Regions from separate parts of the Stenotrophomonas sp. FSL W7-1447 genome, predicted to be linked through region 1. Evidence: predicted binding sites of a transcription regulator. Region 1 holds the regulator's gene; the other holds the start of a gene.
What was found. Region 1 encodes FliA, which starts transcription of late flagellar genes. Its sites were predicted from a motif close to TAAAGTTTNNCNNNCNNNGGCCGATAA; they were not measured.
Positions count from the first base shown of each region.

Region 2: a site for FliA is predicted at 1,754-1,780, ahead of NSQ78_RS18885 (methyl-accepting chemotaxis protein). Genes of this name have one in related genera too.

Region 1 covers NZ_CP150199.1:2,266,831-2,271,493, reverse strand. The annotation lists gene flhF (flagellar biosynthesis protein FlhF) at 1-1,274, shown strand, start outside; gene NSQ78_RS10645 (P-loop NTPase) at 1,261-2,148, shown strand; gene NSQ78_RS10640 (RNA polymerase sigma factor FliA) at 2,145-2,888, shown strand; gene cheY (chemotaxis response regulator CheY) at 2,946-3,338, shown strand; gene NSQ78_RS10630 (protein phosphatase CheZ) at 3,338-3,943, shown strand; gene NSQ78_RS10625 (chemotaxis protein CheA) at 3,946-4,663, shown strand, end outside.
Region 2 covers NZ_CP150199.1:4,071,194-4,075,856, forward strand. The annotation lists gene NSQ78_RS18885 (methyl-accepting chemotaxis protein) at 1-1,636, opposite strand, end outside; gene NSQ78_RS18890 (NAD(P)-dependent oxidoreductase) at 1,847-2,743, opposite strand; gene NSQ78_RS18895 (S41 family peptidase) at 2,842-3,753, opposite strand; gene NSQ78_RS18900 (MarR family transcriptional regulator) at 3,803-4,267, shown strand; gene NSQ78_RS18905 (DUF4434 domain-containing protein) at 4,272-4,663, opposite strand, start outside.

The sequences.
Region 1 (4,663 bases):
CGCTGGACAGCGCCGACGAGATCGTGCCGACCCGTGGCAGCACCGGCTTTGCCGCCACCCTGGCGCGTGCCACCGTCAACGAACCGGCACTGCCGGAGCAGATCTTCGCGCCGTTCGCCGAAGCCATCGTCGCACCGGCCGCGGCTGTGCCGGCCAACCGCGCCCGCTTCCCGATCGATCCGCCGCACGAGGCGCATCACGAAAGCGTGGCGCCGGCGGTGCAGCCGCCGCCGCTGCCGACCGCTGCCGTCGCCGACGCGCAGCCGGCCAGCGCCGCCACCGAACCGGCATTGGCCGATGCCATCGTCGAAGCCGCGCCGGCGCCCACCCTGGCCCCGGCCCCGGTGCTGACGGTGGTCGCCCAGGACGACGCCGAGATCCGCCAGCTGCGCCAGGAAGTGGCCGGCATGCGCCAGGTGATCGAGCGCGAGATGAACCGCTTCACCGACGAGCGCCTGCGCGGCTGCCCGGTGCGCGCCACCGCGCTGGACCTGATGGACGAGTACGGCTTCGACGCCGGCCTGGCCCGCGACGTGGCCATGCAGATTCCGCTGGAAACCGAAGCCCACCGCGGCCGCGGCCTGATGCTGGGGCTGATCTCGCGCAAGCTGCCGATCGCCCCGGTCGACCCGCTGGAAGAAGGCGGCGTGATCGCCCTTGTGGGCCCGACCGGCGCCGGCAAGACCACCACCATCGCCAAGCTGGCCTCGCGCTTCGCCGAGAAGCATGCGCCGCGTGACGTGGCCCTGGTCACCACCGACACCACCCGCATCGGCGCCCGCGAGCAGCTGTATGGCTACGGCCGCCAGCTCGGTATCGCCGTGCACGAGGCCAACAGCGGCACCGACCTGGACCAGCTGCTGGAACGCCTGAAGGACTACAAGCTGGTGCTGATCGACACCGCCGGCCTGGGCCCGCGCGACCGCGCGCTGGCCGCCCAGCTGCAGTGGCTGCGCGCCGCGCGCCAGGTCCGCACCCTGCTGGTGCTGCCGGCCAACACCAGCTTCGGCGACATGGACGAGGTGGTCCGCCGCTTCGGTGCCGCCAACCTGCAGGGCCTGGTGCTGAGCAAGCTGGACGAGACCGGCCGCTTCGGCAACGCCCTGTCGGTGGCCGTGGACCACGCCCTGCCGATCACCTGGGTGACCGATGGGCAGGACGTTCCGGAGGACCTGCACCGGGCCAGTGCAGCCAATCTTGTACTTCGCCTTGAAGATTTGCGCCGAGCGGCCGATATGCCCTGCAACCCGGAGTTGAACCATGCCGTCGCGTGAGTACGCCAAGCTGACCAAGACCTTCCCGCTGTCGGCCACCCGCAGCGAGCCGCTCGGCCCTGTGCGCACCCTTGCCGTGACCGGCGGCAAGGGCGGCGTGGGCAAGACCAACGTGTCGGCCAACCTGGCCGTGGCGCTGGCCGGCATGGGCAAGCGCACGCTGCTGCTGGACGCCGACCTCGGCCTGGCCAACATCGACGTGATCCTGGGCTTGAACCCCACCTTTACGCTGGCCGACCTGGTCGCCGGCCGCTGCTCGCTGGACGACGTCATCGTCGAAGGCCCGAACGGCGTGCTGGTGGTGCCGGCCGCGTCCGGCCGCCGGCACATGGCCGAGCTGGCCCCCGCCGAGCACGTCGGCCTGGTCAATGTGTTCTCCGAACTGGAACGCGAGCTGGACATCATGGTGGTGGACACCGCCGCCGGCATCACCGACGGCGTGCTGACCTTCTGCCAGGCCGCGCAGGACACCGTGGTGGTGGTCTGTGACGAGCCGGCGTCCATCACCGACGCCTACGCGCTGATCAAGGTGCTGTCGCGCGAACGGGGCGTGGACCGCGTCCAGGTGGTGGCCAACATGGTCCGCGACCCCAACGAGGGCCGCGTGCTGTACGAAAAGCTGACCCGCGTCTGCGAGAAGTTCCTGGCCGACGTCTCGCTGAACTACCTGGGCTGCGTGCCGCAGGATGACTGGCTGCGCCTGTCGGTGCAGCGCCAGCAACCGGTGGTGAAGGCCTATCCGTCCAGCCCGTCGGCGCTGGCGATCACCGAGATCGCACGCCGTACCGCGCGCTGGCAGGCGCCGACCGAACCGCGCGGTGGCGTCGAGTTCTTCCTCGAACGCATCCTCAAGCAGCGTGGGGTGGCAGCATGAAAGGCGCAGCCCAGTACAGGGAAGTCCAGCGCTCGGCGGCCAACGATGTCATCGCCCAGCATTCGGACCTGGTGCGGCGCATCGCCCACCACCTGGCCGCGCGCCTGCCCGCCAGCGTCGAGGTGGACGACCTGATCCAGGCCGGCATGATGGGCCTGATCGAAGCCTCGCGCAGTTACGACGCCGACCAGGGCGCCTCGTTCGAGACCTACGCCTCGATCCGCATCCGCGGCTCGATGATCGACGAGATCCGCCGTGGCGACTGGGTGCCGCGCTCGGTGCACCGGCGCGCACGCGATGCGGCCGCCACCATCCGCCGCCTGGAACAGAGCAGCGGTCGCGCCGCCAGCGCCACCGAAGTCGCCGCCGCGATGGAGATGCCGCTGCCCGAGTACCTGCGCCTGATGGAAGACGCCGCGCGCGGCCAGGTGTTGAGCCTGGAATCGCGCATCGAAGACCAGGGCGAGCTGGACACCGTCGCCCAGGGCGGCCCGACCCCGCAACAGGTGCTGGAGCGTGGCGAGTTCGGTCGCGAGCTGGGCAAGGCCATCGGCCACCTGCCCGAGCGCGAACAGCTGGTGCTCTCGCTCTACTACGAGCAGGAACTGAACCTGAAGGAGATCGGCGCGGTGCTCGGCGTGAGCGAATCGCGGGTCTGCCAGATCCACGGCCAGGCCGTGCTGCGCCTGCGTGGACGGCTGAAGATTTTCGAGGCGGCGGACGCCGGCCTGGAAGAGTGAACATGCCCGAGGCGGCTGCCCCCGGCCGCCCGGAATGAACAACAAAGGAACTCTGCTTTGAACAAGAACATGCGCATCCTGATCGTCGACGACTTCTCGACCATGCGTCGGATCGTCAAGAACCTGCTGGGCGATCTTGGCTTCACCAACACCGCCGAAGCCGAGGACGGGCATGCCGCGCTGTCGCTGCTGCAGAGCCAGCCGTTCGATTTCGTGGTCACCGACTGGAACATGCCGGTGATGACCGGCATCGAACTGCTCAAGGCGATCCGCGCCGACGCCAAGCTGAAGACCCTGCCGGTGCTGATGGTCACCGCCGAAGCCAAGCGCGAGCAGATCATCGAAGCGGCCCAGAACGGCGTGAACGGCTACATCATCAAGCCGTTCACCGCGCAGACGCTGGAAGAAAAGCTCGGCAAGATCTTCGAACGCCTGGCGGCCAGCGCCTGATGGATACCACGGTCGACAGGAACGCCCTCGCCCTGCGCCTGCAGGAAGCCCTGGACGCGCTGGAGTCCGGCGATGAAGCCGCGTGGCGTCAACGCATCGACGGGCTGGTCGCGCTGCGCACGCAGCCGATGATGAGCGGCCTCTCGCGGCTGGCCCGCGAGCTCGGGCAGGCCCTGGGCGAACTGCCGACCGTGCCCAGCGAGGCCGGCGAACTGGACGATGCCTGCGCACGCCTGGACCATGTGGTGGCGATGACCGAACAGGCCACGCACCGCACCCTGGACCTGGCCGAGGAATGCCGCAGCCTGACCGAGCAGCTGCGCGCCGAAGGCCTGCAGCCGGGCCAGGACGCGCAGCTCGAGCGCATCCGCCACAACCTGACCGAGATCGCCCTGACCCAGAGCTACCAGGACCTGACCGGGCAGATCATCCGTCGCGTGGTCGGCATCGTCCGCCGCGTGCACGAAGGCTTCGGCGCGCTCGGCCTGCCGCCGGAACAGCATCGCACCGACCCGGAACTGGCCGGGCCGGCACTGAAGGGACTGGACCGCCACGCGGTCTCGCAGAACGACGCCGACGACCTGTTGTCGGATCTGGGGCTGTAAGCATGAGCGCGGTATCCGACGACATCACTGCCGATTTCATCATCGAGGCACAGGAGATCCTGGATCGCCTCGGCGAACAGCTGGTGTCGCTGGAGCAGGCACCGCAGGACGGCGAACAGCTGAACGCGGTGTTCCGCGGCTACCACACGCTCAAGGGTGGCGCCGGCTTCCTTGGCGTCACCGCGATGGTCGAGCTGTGCCACGCTGCTGAGGAAGCGCTGGGCGCCGCGCGCGCCGGCCAGGCCGTATTGCAGGCGCACCACTTCGACGCCGCGCAGCAATCGCTGGACTACCTGCAGTCGATGCTGGACGCCGTGTCGTCCGGCACCGAACCGGGCTATGCACCGCCGGACCTGATCGCCCAGTTCGATGTGCACGGTGGCACCGCGGCGGCGCCTGTCGCCGCCGCTCCGGCAGCCGGTAGCAGTGACCTGATCACCGACGACGAATTCGAAGCCCTGCTTGACCAGCTGCACGGCGGCAACGCCCCGACCGCGGTCGCACCGGCCAAGAAGACCGACGACGGCCTGATCAGCGAAGACGAATTCGAGGCCCTGCTCGACCAGCTGCACGGTGGCGCCGCACCCGGCGCCAGGCCTGCCGCTGCGGTAGCCGGCGCCGCTCGCTGCCCCACGCCCGGCGGCCGCACCGGCGCGCCGGCGCCCAAGCCGGCCGCCAAGCCGCTGGCCGAGGCGGAACATACCGTGCGCGTGGACACCA
Region 2 (4,663 bases), 1.8 Mb from region 1:
TCGCGCGCAGCAGCGTGGACAGCGCAGCCAGGTTGTGGTCGCTCACCTGCATCATGGTGTTCAGGGTTTCGACCATGCGGCGGAAGTCATGGTCGAAGCGCAGCGCATCACCGCGCACCGCGAAATCACCGGCGGCCGCCGCAGCGGCCAGCTGCTGGATCTGCTCGTTGATCGCGGCCAGGTTGTGCTTGGTGGTTGCCATTGCGGCGGTGAACACCGCCTTCTCGCCCGGCAGCGCTTCCATGTCCACACTGAGGTCGCCCACGGCATAACGCTGCATGACCTCCACCAGGCGCTGGGTGACGGCGTTGCTGGAGGCCACCAGCTGGTTGCTGTCGGCCACCATGCGGCCATATTCGCCCGGGAACGCTGCCGCATCCATGCGGTAGCTGAGTTCACCGGCATCGTGGCGGCGCGCCATTTCGGCCTGCGCAGCCATCACCGACTGCAGCTGGCCGCGCATGCCCTGCATCGCGTCCAGCAGCCGCCCCACTTCGTCATTGCTGCGCGCCGGCAGCGCGCTGTCCAGCTTGCCGGCCGCGACGTCACCGGCCACGCGCACGGCTTCAGCCAGCGGACGGATCGCCAGGCGGCGCAGCAGCACATACACGCCGGCGCTGAGGCTCAGCGCGGCGACCACGCCGACCAGCAGGGTCAGCCACAGCAGCTGGCGCGCTTCTGCCACGATCACCGCGTGCGGCACCACCACGCCCAGCGCGAAGCGCTGCGGGGCGTCGCCCACGCGCAGCGGCACATACACGCGCACGTTGCCGGCCGCATCGGGGCTGAAGGCCTCGAACGGGCGGTCGGCGGCAATCTCGGCCAGCATGCTGCGGGTCAATGCATCACTGCGCGGCTTGCCGATCTCGGTGGCATTGGCCGAGGCCAGCACCACGCCCTTGGGCGAGAGCAGTTCGACACGACCGGCCCCCATCGGCTTCAGCGTGGCCAGGTGCTTCTGCAACGCTGCCAGCGAGAAGTCGACGGTGAACACACCCAGGAACCTGCCGTTCTCGATGATCGGCGTGCTCAGCGTGCTCATCAGCACCTGCTGCCCGGCGATGTCATAGGCATACGGCTCGCTGACTTTCGGCAGCTTGTCGCGGCTGGGCCCCATGTACCAGTCACCCGATCCGCTGGCGGTCTCGGTGTAATCGGTCATCACCGACTGCTGCGGCTTGCCCTCCTGCCAGGCCCAGTAGCTCATGTAGCGACCGGTGGCATCGTGCGCCTCGGTGTTGACGAACTCGGCATCCTTGCCGTCGAAGGCATCGGCCTCCCACATGGTGCTCTTGCCCAGCCATTCGGGATGGCTGCGCAGCTGCTCGCCGAGCACCGCCGCCAGGCTGGCGCGGTCGGGCACGTCACCACGGGCGCGCTGGGCCAGCACGCTTTCAACCATGGCATCGTTGCTGGCGAAGGCGGTGCCCAGATCGGCCGCCACCTGGCGCGCTTCGGCGGTCGCCTCGCTGGTCATGGTCTGCCGCGAGGCATTGATCAGGCTGGTGCTGGCCTGGCGATAGATCAGGAACGCGGTCAGGCCGAAGCACAGCAGTGCGATGGCGGCGGTGCCCAGCATCAGCTTGTGGGCGATGCTGCCCGGGCGGCGGGCAGCGGCGGAGCGGGAAGAAGGCATGGGAGGGTCCACAAGGCAGTTCAGGACGACCGGCACCCCGAGGGCACCGCGCAGGCGCGCGATCCGTCGCGCAGGCCACCGGCCGCCGGGGGGCCCCGGCGCTGGAAGCGCACCGGGTTAGCGGCCGCCCGCCAACGAGGTTGAGGCAACCCGCCTGGATATTCCTGAATCTGCTCAGGGTCGGTCAGCGGCCCGTCCCTGCCGAAGCCCTCATTCGGCCACGCGGTCCTTGAGCCACTGCGCGCGCGGCAGTACCTCGATGCTGCCGACGGCGTACTGCTGCAGCACCTCGTCCGGCCCGAAGCTCGGCTGCCAGCCCAGCACGCTGCGCAGGCGGGCACTGTCGTAGACGCGGTCGATGCTCAATGGCAATGGCCAGCCACGGCGCTCGAACTCGGCCAGCAGCTGCGGTGCGCGGCGGGCCAGCACGCTGCGCGGATGGGTGGCCAGCTCCAGGCAGTCCTCGCGGCGGAACGGCGTCGGCGCACAGGCGAGGTAGCGTGCGAACCCGGTGCCGTCGTGGTCAAGCAGCAGCGCGGCATGTGCGCTTGCCACATCGCGCGCGTCGATGCCGCGATGCAGGCGGAACATTGCCATGCGCTCGGGCGGCTCGGGGAAACAGCGGCCCATGCGCAGCACGCGAACGCTGAAGCCCGGCGCGGCAGCGGCTTCGGCCAGGGTCTCGGCCTGCAGCTTGGTGCGGTGGTAGATCGTGCGCGGCAGCGGTTCGGTGTCTTCGTCGATCCAACGGCAGCCGCCGGCCACCACCGCGTGGCCGTACAGGGCGGTGGTGCTGGTCAGCACGAAGCGCCGTGCACCGGCATCGCGCGCCGCCTGCAGCAGGTGTGCGGTGGCCTCCACATTGATCTGCTGGAACACCGTATCCGGCACCAGGCTGACATGCGGGGCATGCAGGGCCGCAGTATGGATGACCGCGTCCACGCCGCGAACCGCACGCGCGACGGCCTGGCGATCGGTGACGTCGGCAACGATGCGCGTGGTCGCGAACGGGCTGCGGTCCAGGCCCACCACCTCGTGGTTGGCCGCCAGCGCACCGAAGATCGCGCGCCCGATGCGCCCGGAACTGCCGGTCAACAGAATCTTCATTGAGTCCATTCACTCGAAGCGCCCGGGAACTACCGGGATGCTTCGATTCTAGGCACGCATCCGCGCGTCTGCGAGAGCATGGCCACGCAATGCTGCGTTCATCGTGACGACTTTGCCGGCGCCAGCAGTTGCCGTGCGATGAACAGCGGGTCGTCGCCACCAGCAATATCGGGCCTTACGCCGGTTCGTTCCCAGTTGCCGCCGGTGCGCAGGTTGATCGGTTGCCGGTCGGGAATGCTGATCTGATAGCCATCGGGCAGCAGCACAGGATCACCAAACATATGCGCGGCACCGCCGCTGCGCGTGCCGACGATGCGGGCACGGCCCAACGCCTGCAGTGAATAGGCAACGAACTCGGCCGCCGAGCCGGTGCGGCGGTCGATCAGCACCACCAGCGGTTTCAGGTACGCGGGCAGGCTCGCCGGAGGCAGCGGTACCGGCGTGCGCCGGCCGCGCCGGTCCAGCTGCTGCACCGCGTCGATCTTCGTGTCCAGCAACGTGCGTACCAGCAGGTCCGCGCTGCCGTCGTCGCCGCCCCCGTTCTGGCGCAGGTCCAGCACCAGCCCATCGGTGTCGGCCAGCAGTGTGAAGGCCGCCGCGAGCTTCGGCCGGGCCAGATCCAGCGGATAGAAGGTGCTCAGCCGCAGGTAGCCGACGTTGCCCTCCAACACCCGGACCTCGCGCACGCCGGCACCATCGACGCGGGCATCGGCGCGCCAGGCCATCAGCCAGTCGTCCTGGCCGGCCGCCGCGTCCACGCGTTCAACGTGGAAGTGGCCGTCGAAGCGGTCCAGGTCCTGGTTCAGGCGTGCACTGAAGGCCACAGGATCGGCACAGCTGCCCGCATAGCGCTGCTGCGCCGCCCAGGTGCGCAGGGCATCGGCGATACGGGCGCCCTCCGCCTCGTCCAGGTACTGCGCCTGCACGGCGCTGGCCGCCGCCTGCAGCACCGCGTCCTGCGCCGGGCAGGCCGCGCCCAGCAGCGCACCGAGCATCCAGGAGAACGCCATGCCCCACCCCGCATTGAAGATATGTAAGTGCTTATATATCATCCCGGTCATGGATCTCCAACACGCCACGCTGGGCACCCTGCTGCGCGCCCTGCTCGACCAGCTGGACCCTGCGGTGGAACAGGCCTACCGGAACCTGCAGCTGGACTACCGCCCCCGCTACACGCCGGTACTGCGCACGCTGATGGCACAGGGCCCCTGCCGGATCAAGGACCTGGCACTGGCCTGCGGGCTCAGCCATTCGGCGCTCAGCCAGACGGTGGCGGCGATGGTGCGCGACGGTTGGCTGCACGCCGCCAACGGCGAGGATGGGCGCGAACGCATCCTGCAGCTGAGCCTGCGCGCGCAGCGGGCGCTGCCTGCGCTGCAGGCGCAATGGCAGGCCACCGCGCGTGCGGCGCGCAGCCTCGATGCCGATCTGGGGCAGTCGCTGGAGCAGGTGCTGCGCGAAGCGCTTGCCGCGCTCGAACAGCGCCCCTTCACCCAGCGCCTGCAGGACGCGCGCCGGCGCTGAGGCGCTACTGCTCGGCGGCCATCTCGATTTCGCTGACGAAGGTCCAGCTGCCGTTGGTCACGCGCAGCTCCAGCGTGCGGCATAGCGCGGCCAGCGGCACTGCATTGCCGAGTACATACTCCTCTTCGGTCGAACCCATCACGCCGGCCTGGGTGAAGGGTGCCGACAGCGCGCCGATCGAAACGGCGGCAGTTCCCGGCTCGGCGCACATCACCTCCACCGATGTCGGCGTGACGATGCCCCAGGCCGGGCGCGTCATGGTGTGCAGGCCGATCCAGTCCACCCGCCGGCGCTGGCCGAGGTCGAGGGTGATGCTGAGGTTGCCGTGCAGGCCGACCCAGCCCGCGTCCATCGGATTGCGCGGGTCGCCCACACGGCGGTCGAACAGCTCATGGC